2 regions of the Hyphomicrobium sp. 802 genome follow, and region 2 is predicted to be linked to the other one. Evidence: predicted binding sites of a transcription regulator. Region 2 holds the regulator's gene; the other holds the start of a gene.
The links. The regulator LexA, encoded in region 2, represses DNA repair genes until DNA is damaged. The targets are predictions, from matches to a motif close to TGTTCNNNNTGTGTTCNG.

Region 1: the regulator LexA is predicted to act here: its motif matches at 1,573-1,590, upstream of HYP802_RS0121245 (PA0069 family radical SAM protein).

What each region holds. Positions count from the first base shown of each region.
Region 1 is NZ_JAFM01000001.1:4,197,816-4,202,935, reverse strand. Features, by position in the region: gene HYP802_RS0121250 (ribonuclease HII) at 1-382, opposite strand, end outside; gene HYP802_RS0121245 (PA0069 family radical SAM protein) at 415-1,527, opposite strand; gene HYP802_RS0121240 (TIGR04283 family arsenosugar biosynthesis glycosyltransferase) at 1,681-2,388, shown strand; gene moaB (molybdenum cofactor biosynthesis protein B) at 2,400-2,942, opposite strand; gene HYP802_RS0121230 (uracil-DNA glycosylase) at 2,963-3,841, opposite strand; gene HYP802_RS0121225 (electron transfer flavoprotein-ubiquinone oxidoreductase) at 3,981-5,120, shown strand, end outside.
Region 2 is NZ_JAFM01000001.1:3,215,486-3,220,605, reverse strand. Features, by position in the region: gene HYP802_RS0116380 (ComEC/Rec2 family competence protein) at 1-1,365, shown strand, start outside; gene lexA (transcriptional repressor LexA) at 1,424-2,167, opposite strand; gene HYP802_RS23700 (hypothetical protein) at 2,620-2,757, shown strand; gene HYP802_RS23695 (hypothetical protein) at 3,414-3,659, opposite strand; gene HYP802_RS0116355 (ParA family protein) at 4,058-5,120, opposite strand, start outside.

The DNA of each region.
Region 1 (5,120 bases), 980 kb from region 2:
CCCGCGGCGCCTTATTGCCGTCAACCAGAACAAGCTTCGGCGCGTTGGCGAGTTGCCCGATGGCCTGCGCCATCGCCCACAGCGTCGCGGCAAGAATGTTATCGCGATCGATGCGATCGACCTCCGCGATGCCGACGCCGACGATGGCGACCTTCATGATGCGATTGAAGAGATAGGCGCGGGACTCTTCATCAAGCGCTTTGCTGTCGTCGATATTCGCTGGAATTTTATCGGGATCGAGAATGACGGCCGCCGCAACGACCGGTCCCGCCCACGGGCCGCGCCCGGCTTCGTCAACGCCCGCGATCGGCCGAAACCCGAGCTGATGTTCGGCAGCTTCGAGTTCGAACGTCGGCTTGATGCGCGAATCGGCGATTTTCATTCGCCAGTTTGGTCATCGCGCAGATCAAGCTGTCAAAGCAGGGAGAGCTGTTGTCCACCGTTACCGGGACGCAGGAAGAGATCGGTTCGCAAGGCAACTCGTTCTTCGCCGAGACCGAGACGCTTCTTGGCCAGCCGAAAGCGCAGCGCGATTTGCGTCGCATATGGTCCGCGCCCGACCTGGCGCACTCCGAAGTCCGGTGTGTAATCGCGCCCGCCGTGCATCGATCGCAAAAGCGAAATCACTCTGTCGGCACGGTTTGGAAATTCTTCCGCCAGCCATTCGCGAAAGAGATCTTTGATTTCGAGCGGCAGGCGCAGAAGCACATATCCAGCATTGCAAGCACCGGCATCGCGCGCCGCTTCCAGGATGGGTTCGATCTCGTGGTCGGTCAGCCCGGGAATGATCGGAGCGACCATGACTGTGACGGGTATTCCGGCGTCGGCAAGCTTCTTCACGGTTTCGAGACGCTTCGGCGGCGTCGCGGCCCGAGGTTCCATCGCCCGCGCTACGCGGCGGTCGAGCGTGGTGATCGACACCGCGACGCGCGCCAGATTTTTCTCGGCCATCGGCGCCAGGATATCGATGTCGCGCGCCACCAGCGCCGACTTCGTGATGATGCCGACCGGATGGTTTGTCTGCGCCATCACCTCTAGGATCGAGCGCGTAATCCGCCGCTCCCGCTCGATGGGCTGATAAGGGTCGGTGTTGCCGCCGAGCGCAATTGTGTGCGGTCGGTAGCTCGGCTTCTTGAATTCACGCTCCAGCAGAGTGGCGGCGTTCGGCTTAGCATAGAGCTTCGTTTCAAAGTCGAGGCCCGCCGAATGCCCCAGATAGCAATGGCTTGGTCGCGCGTAGCAATAAATGCAGCCATGCTCGCACCCCCGATACGGATTGATCGAGCTTTCGAACGAAACGTCCGGGCTGTCGTTGTGGGAGATGATCGACTTTGCGGCTTCTTCGATCACCTCGGTCTTGAAGGCGTCGAGATCGCCGAGGCTTTCCCAGCCGTCGTCGAAGGCTTCGTGGACCTCGGCTTCGAACCGGCCGGTTTTATTCGTCCGTGCGCCCCGCCCGCGCCGCCGCTCCGAATCGACGGCATGAGGGGCGGGGAGGGGGTTCTGATGGTCTCGGTCGGGCGCCATTGTTCGAGGTCGTTGCTGAATATGATCAGCCAATAGCACATAACAAAGAACAAAGAAAGAACAAGCGGCAGCCAAACCGCGCCATTGCGATTGGTTAAGCCCCGCGACTCGGCGCGCCTTGCCGTGCGCGGATTGACGTGTCAGGAAAAGAGAATGATCTCAGTAATCATTCCCGCTCGGAATGCTGAACATACGTTACCGGCGACGCTGTCTGCCCTGGTTCCGGCGGCAGTGGACGGACTCGTTAAGCAGGTCATCGTCGTCGATGGCGGGTCGACGGACAAGACTGCTGAGGTAGCCGATCAGGCCGGGGCCGATATCGTCAAGAGCGCGCCCGGACGTGGCGGCCAGTTGGCCCAGGGCGCTGAAATCGCCCGCTTTCCTTGGCTCCTTTTTTTGAATGCGGATACCGTCCTGGAAGACGGCTGGGAACGCAGTGCAACGTCGTTCATGCGCCGCGTCGATTTCGGCGAACGGTCGATGGCCGCGGGCGCCTTCACGTTCCGTCTCGATGACAAGGGCCTGGCGCCGCGGCTGCTCGAACTGGTCGTGCAGTTGCGCTGTAAGCTCCTGCGCGTGCCTTATGGCGATCAGGGCTTGCTGATTCCGCGCCGCCTGTTCGATGACGTCGGCGGCTACCGCAATCTGCCGATCATGGAAGATCTGGACTTGGCGCGCCGTATCGGACGCCGGCGCCTCACAATTCTCGATGCCAATGCCGTGACGTCGGCGGAGCGTTATCGGCGCGACGGGTATCTCTCGCGATCGTTCCGCAACCAGATCTGTCATATGCTGTACGGCGCGGGCATTCCGGTCAGCATGATCGCGCGTCTTCAGGGCAAGGTCGAAACCGGCGCTTAAGCGCGCTTGTCTCACGCCGATGTGCGATGCTCTTCGAGCCGTGGCAGGATTTCGATGAAATTGCACGGCCTGTGGCGCATATCGAGCTGGAGCTTGAGGATGCCTTCCCAGGCGTCTTTGCATGCGCCCGTCGAGCCCGGCAGACAGAAAATATAGGTTCCGCGCGCCACGCCCCCGCATGCGCGCGACTGGATCGTCGACGTGCCGACCTTCTGATACGACAGCATGTGAAACAGGATCGCGAACCCTTCGATCTCCTTCTCAAACAGCGGCTTCACCGCTTCCGGCGTAACATCCCGTCCCGTGAAGCCCGTCCCGCCAGTCGTGATGACGCAATCGACGGACGCATCGTTGATCCATCCCTCCACGATGCTGCGGATTTGTGCCTTGTCATCTTTCGCGAGCTTGCGGTCGGCGAGTTCGTGTCCCGCTTCGCCAATGGCGCGCTCGAGATAGGCGCCCGATGTATCTTCCGCGAGCGTGCGGGAATCCGACATCGTCAGGATTGCGATGCGGATGGGAACGAATTGGCGTTCGGCGTCGATGCCGGCCATGGCAAGCCTCGTTGTGTTGTCTAAAGCTTCGACTTGATTTGTAGCAGATCCATCCACGCGAGCTGCTTGGCGGCAGGTGTTCGCAGTAGATACGCCGGATGCAACGTGGCGATAGCCGGGATTTTACGCTCCCCGACTTGCACCTCGCGCCATCTGCCTCGAAGCCGCATGATGCCTTCCGTTGCGCCAAGCACTTCCTTCGCCGCCGCGCCGCCCACGGCGACCAGCATCTTCGGCGCGACAAGCTCGATTTGCCGTTCGAGAAAAGGCCGGCAGGACAGCGCTTCCTGTGGCGTCGGCGTGCGGTTTCCAGGCGGCCGCCAATAGACGATATTGGTGATGTGCACGTCAGCTTCAGACAGCCCGATTGCGGCAAGCATCTTGTCGAGCAGTTGCCCCGCGCGGCCGACAAACGGTTTGCCCGCCAAATCCTCGTCTCGTCCCGGCGCTTCGCCGATGAACATAATGTCGGACTGCGGCGCGCCGCGATAGAAGCACAGCTTCGTTGCCGTCGATTTGAGGCCGCAGCCGTCGAAAGCCTGCAGCGCTGCTTCCAGCCCTTCAAGCGATGTGACGGCGCGCGCGATGCGGCGGGCGCCCGTTTCGGCTTCGCTGGCGCCGAGCGGCGTCGCGGCGCGTGGTCGGCTCGGATCGAGCCCCGGCGCACTTCGCGCGGTTCCCGGTCGCGCCGATTGTGACGGTGCTGCCGGACGGGCGGTCGGCGCGGCTTTTTCGCGCTCCGGCGCGTCGCGTTCCGGCCAGGAAAAACCGGCCCCTGGCGCCTCATCTCCGCGCGCCAGCCAATCGTGCGCCGTTTCGCCAACGGCCGCATCGACGCCCATGGCTTGAAACCAATCGAGCAGCGCCAGCATTTCGTCTTTATCGTAAGAGTTCGTCATTGGGGCCGACAATAAAGATGCGCGCCGTCAATTGCACGCATCGGCAACAGACTATGGCGCGTTATTGGTCAACTTGACGCTTTCCCTCCCGCAACCTAATCGAAACCGATGGACTTTCGAACATCCAAAAGAGGTGATGATGGCCGTTGACGCCGCCGACCTGCCGGCCCGCGAGGCAATGGACTTCGACGTAGTGATCGTGGGCGCTGGCCCTGCCGGGCTGGCCGCAGCGATCCGCTTGAAGCAGAAAGCAGCCGAAACAGGGTCCGATATCTCCGTCGTGGTGGTCGAGAAGGGCTCCGAGGTCGGCGCCCATATTCTGTCCGGCGCGGTCATCGATCCGATTGGTCTCAATCGTCTCATCCCCGATTGGAAAGAGCGCGGCGCGCCTGTCGAAACGCCCGTTACAGAAGACGTGTTCTTGGTCCTTGGCCCCGCGGGCAAATTGCGCCTGCCGAACTGGCCGATGCCGCCGCTGATGCACAACCACGGCAATTACATCGTCAGCCTCGGCGCACTGTGCAAATGGCTTGGCGATCAGGCGGCGGAACTGGGCGTCGAGATCTATCCGGGCTTTGCTGCAAGCGAAGTGCTCTACGATGAGAAGGGCGCCGTCGTCGGCGTCGCGACGGGCGATATGGGCGTCGGCCGCGATGGTGAGCCGAAGGACAGTTTCGTGCGCGGCATGGAACTGCGCGGCAAGTACACGCTGATCGCGGAAGGTGCTCGCGGATCGCTGGCCAAAGGCCTCATCCGCCATTTTGACCTTGCCAACGACCACGAGCCGCAGAAGTACGGCATCGGCCTCAAGGAACTTTGGCAGGTCGCGCCGGAGAAACATCGGCCGGGCTACGTGCAGCACTCTTTCGGCTGGCCGCTCGACAACAAAACCGGCGGCGGCTCCTTTCTTTATCACTACGGCGAGAATCTCGTCGCGGTCGGCTTCGTCGTTCACTTGAACTACGCCAACCCGTACCTCTCGCCATACGAAGAGTTTCAGCGCTTCAAGACCCATCCCGCCATTCGCGACACGTTCGAAGGTGGCAAGCGGATCGGCTACGGCGCGCGCGCGATCACGGAAGGCGGCTGGCAGTCGCTCCCCGATCTCGTCTTTCCCGGCGGCGCGCTTCTGGGTTGCGCAGCTGGAATGGTCAACTTGCCGCGTATCAAAGGCAGCCATAACGCCATCCTGTCCGGCATCGCTGCGGCAGACGCCGTCACGGACGCGATCGCGGCAGGTCGTGCGCACGACAGGCTCGATGCCTACGAGACGGAAGTC
Region 2 (5,120 bases):
GCGCTCGGCATCATCAGCGCGGTCGCCTATCTCGCGATTTCGGGAGGCCAGTTCGCAACCGTGCGCTCGGCGCTGATGATCTTCATCATCTTCGGCGCCATGCTGATTGATCGCCCTGCGCTTGCGTTGCGCAACGTTGCGCTCGCGGCGTTCCTAATTCTGTTGGCCTATCCCGAAAGCCTGCTCGATGCAGGCTTTCAGATGTCGTTTGCCGCTGTGACGGCGCTGATCGCCTCGCACGAATTTTTGAGCAGCCTGTTCAATCGCGAGCAGAAGCCGCATCCCATCATGCGCGTCATCGTCTTCTTCGGTGAGATCATCGCCTCGACTCTGATCGCAAGCGTCGCGGTCGCGCCGTTTGCCGCCTATAATTTTCACCAGAGCCAGCAATATGCCGTGCTCGCGAACATGATCGCCATTCCGATCTGCAACCTGATCGTCATGCCGGCGGCGCTCGTCGCGATGGTGCTGATGCCGTTCGGCCTCGAATGGCTCGGCCTGAAGCCGATGGGCTGGGGCATCGAAGGCATGACGTGGTGTGCGAACGAAGTCGGCGCGTTGCCTGGTGCAGTCGGACATATTCCAGCGATCCCCGAACTGGCTTTCGTGCTGATGCTTACGGGCGGCGTCTGGTTTTTGCTTTGGCAGACGCGGATCAGGCTTCTCGGCGTTGCGCTTGTCGGCGCCGGGCTGCTTGTTTCGCCTTGGATGCCGCGCCCTGACGTTCTGATCGGACAGAAAGGTCTGCTTGTCGCCGTGCGCGATGACTCGGGCAAGCTCGACGCCATGCCGGGCAAGGGCACGAAATACGATCTCGACCGCTGGCTCGAATACGACGGCGATTCCCGAACGGCGCGCGATGCCAAGATCGGCAAAGGCTTTACTTGCGATGCGATCGGCTGCATCGCGCATGTCAAAGGCGCGACCGTCGCGGTCGCGCGCCATCCCGCCGCCGTGACCGACGATTGCCTCAACGCCGACGTGCTTGTGCTCGATACGCCCAAGCCCGGCAATTGCGCCGTGCCGCGAACGGTCGTCGATGTTTTCGATCGCTGGCGCAATGGCGCTTACGCCCTTTATGTCGACCGCAGCGACGACAGTCCGGAACCCAAAATCCGTCTCGAAACGGTCGCGGCTCATCGCGGCGAACGACCTTGGAGCGAGATGCCGGAGCGAAAGCAGGCAGCGCTGCCGAAACCCCGTATTCTGCAGACCCCGTCCCCGGCGGGTGCCCCGGCTGCCGAACCTGCCCGGACCGCCGAAGCAGAACCCCAAACACGCACCTCAGCCGACGTCGATCCGGGGGAGGGGGCGGAACTCGAAACGGAAGATATCACTGAGCCGGACGCCGAGAGCGGGCGTTAGCCATCGACGCTGCCCCGCGTCGCTCTAGCTCCGTCGACGCATGGCGGCGAACTGCCCCTCAATACCGCCGCATCAAGCCGACGAGGCGCCCCTGAATGTCGATCTGATCCGGCCCAAAGATCCGCGTTTTGAATTCGGGGTTCGCGGCTTCGAGCGCAATCGTCGAGCCCTTCTTGCGCAGCCGTTTCAGCGTCGCTTCCTCGCCCTCGACCAGCGCCACGATGATATCGCCGTTCTCCGCCGTATTGCAGCGGCGGATGATGACGGTATCGCCGTCATGGATGCCCGCCTCGATCATCGAATCGCCTTTGACCTCCAGCGCAAAGTGTTCGCCGTTGGTCAGGATGTCGGGTGGCACCGCAATGTCGTGCGTGTGGTTCTGAATGGCGCTGATCGGCGTACCGGCGGCGATGCGGCCCATGACCGGGATCGACACCGTCCGCGCGTCGATGACGTGCGACGGCGGCGGCGGCGTGGCCACATTCGTCTTCGGCGGCCCGGAGCCTTCGATCACGCTTGGCTGGAAGCCCCGCTGCGGTGCCGCGGCCGCGTTGGCACCCGGTGCCGCGGACGGCAAGCCAACCTGGTTGTCCGGCAGCTTGATGACCTCGATAGCCCGCGCCCGGTGCGGCAGGCGGCGGATGAACCCGCGTTCCACCAGAGCGGTGATCAGCCGATGAATGCCGGACTTCGACCTGAGATCCAGCGCATCCTTCATCTCGTCGAAAGATGGCGGCACGCCGCGCTCCTGCATGCGCGCATGGATGAAGAGGAGGAGGTCTTTCTGCTTTTCGGTGAGCATAGCGGTTCGTCTCAAGCCTTTCCTGGCTGGCAAGCGCGGCGGGCTGAGACGCTGACCACCGAAAGACCGCCCGCTCATTTACAGTACAAATCGTGTATGTACCCTAACCGTTCTCGTCTCGTTCTGCAACCCATGCAAGTCAATAATCAACACGAACCAGCGCATGCGGCTCTGAAAGCACAGTTTCGTTGGCGCATCCGACTCGCCCGCGGCGAGCCGGCCGGATGCGCATACGTGGTGCATCTTCCTTCGCTCGACTTCAGAACGAAGAGCCAAGCATGTGCTGGCGGCGGGCTCTGCGAAGCAGAGTCGCCGGCACCCACAATGCTCCGGCATGCTCCCCCGCAGGGGAGTCGCCAGCAAACAAAGAGCCGACGGAAAGACCTCGCATGTCTGTTTATCGACCCGGGCGTTTCATACTTTTGCCGTTGAGGTGGAGCATCGTGCGAACAATGCGAGGTTTGTTTTCTCAAATCATCATTGGGGTCATCGTCACCGTCATCGGGACGCTTGTGACCGACGCCATCACCGGCGGCAACATGAGCCGTCATTTCGTTCCGGGCGTGCACGGCTCCTGGCGCGGGCATTGATGTCCAGATTTGCGCAACTCCTCTGACGCTTTAATGCACGACGCTCCCGATGTGCGCATCGTGGCTGGCTCTCCTTTTTGATTGCGCCGGAACGACAGCTTTTGATTTGCGCATGGCGACTCCCCTGCGGGTAGCCGGCCGCCATGCGCGGATTTTTTCGGCGCGCCGGCCGCCCGGCGCGTCGCGATGAACAAAGATCCGGGCATGCGCCAACGGCCGGCTCCGCTTTTTGATTGCGCCGGACGACACGCCTACGGCGCGCCGGCCGCCCGGCGCGTCGCGAAGGAAGAAGCTCCGGGCGTGTGCAACCGGCCGGCTCTGCGGAGCAGAGTCGGTTGCACCAAATATAAAGCACGAAGCGGACGGGTTCCGCGGCTGGGTCGTGGCATTTGAAGTCTCGGAACCGATCCGCTCCGTGACAGCCTGAGAACAGGGTCGCGAGCACGGTCACTTAATGAAGCGGGATGCTCCGCACACGGGTTTCTCACCCCGTGCGGACCGGCCGTTCGCCTTGTCCGGAAGCGCGCGTGACGCGCCGGGTCAGGCTGCCCCGTCCGAGCCCGACGCAACGCCTTGCGCGCGAGCCCTTCACCGGACGGGCGAGGGGATTATGCGGGCGGTTCGGAAGGCGGGGATAAGTTTTTTGTGTGTGACGGTCAGCCCGCTATTCGACCTGCGGTCGCTGCGGATTTCGCGCGGCTCGTCATGATGGCCTGATGGCGGGCCAAAATCTTTTTGAGTGCCGCAGGTCGGCTCTTCGGAGATGCGCTCGTAAACTTCTTTGCGATTGCGGAAATTTCAGCGGCATTGAGTTCCTTGTCGGACTCTATGGCAGCGTAAATCGCATTGAAGCCTTCTTCATCTCCCAGAGCCTCCTCAAGGCGCCGCGAATATTTTAGCACGATTTCATCTCGAATGACGGCAGACTGCTTTGGCTTAGATGGCTTAGCTATTTTCGGTTTGGACAATTCGGCAGACAAATCCGCCAGGCTCGATTGCGTATGCCGCCGCAACGAGCACTCCAGTTGCCGTATTTCTTCGATTGTTGAGGCTTTCGCGTGCTCGTCCAAAAGCGATGCGAGCGCATTCAAAAAAGCACATAGATCGGCGATGGGCGAAGGCTCCGAACTGATTTTCGGGGAAGCAACGCCAATCGTTTTCGCAAGAATTTTGACAGTGTGGTTTGGAAAAGATTCGAGAAGAGGAAAGAAGTCGTGAGCCCACGCATCATCGACCGAAAGCGGTGTACGCGATCTGAAATCGATCCCGCGCTTAAGGAGCGATTTTAATTCAGAGCACTTCATTCAGCGGCCACCGGTAGCATAAGTTGGATCGCGTCATTGCCATCTGGGTCAAAGTCATCAGGATCGTCCACACCTTCAAATGATTGAGCAGGGGGGACGCCGACTTGGTTCGCGATCGTTCTCGCCAGCGAGAGAATAGCGGCGCGGACATTCGGAGAAGAATTGTCGCGAGGAAGATTGAAATACGCGATGCCATCATCTGCGTTTCGAACCAATCTCACGGTGTTGGGGATAAAGGTTGTTGTCGGAAGGAAGCCGCATCCGAAACGCTTTGTGTTCATTAAATCCTGTAACCAACTCATGACTTCGCGTGTGATATTGAGATTTGGACTGTACCGCGTCGCGACGACGCCGACGTGTTTGAGGTGCGGACACAAATTAGCGTCGCGCATGAATTTCAGCTGCTCGCAGAACGAAACAACAGATTCACCAGACGGCTTATCGAGGATGGTGGGAATCAGGACATGCGAACTTGCGCAAAGAGCTTGGATCGTTCCGGCAGTCAGCCTTGGCGGGCAATCGATAATGATAAGATCGAAGGCGTCTTGGACAGTCTGAGAGTGCAGAAGCTTCGCTAAATTGTACCGCATCTCCGCCGGGCGATAGATGTTTCCGATGAGCAAATCGGAAATCCAATGCCGCCATGCGCGACGATCCGGTTCGCGCACGTTCAATAGCCATTCGATCAGGAGCCGATTTTCGGCTTGAGCGAGATCGTAATAAGCCGTTGCGACCTTCAAACGAGGCTCTTGTCTTACCTCTTTGCAAGTCTGCAAGAACAAGTTCGGTTCAAGCTGTCCTCCTAATGCCCGAGTGGCAACGGAGTCCATCCCGGGGGAGGGAATCCAACTGACGTCGTCCGGAAACGCCATCGACGACAGAGAACCTTGGTAGTCGAGGTCGATTAGCAGAACGCGCTTCTTCCAATTACGGTGATGGGCGAGATGCGCCGCCACGTTGGCCGCAATCGTCGTTTTGCCAACGCCGCCTTTCAAATTGACGATTGAAACTATGCGGGCGCTTTTGACGTTTCCTTTGTAATTATCGGGCTGAACGATC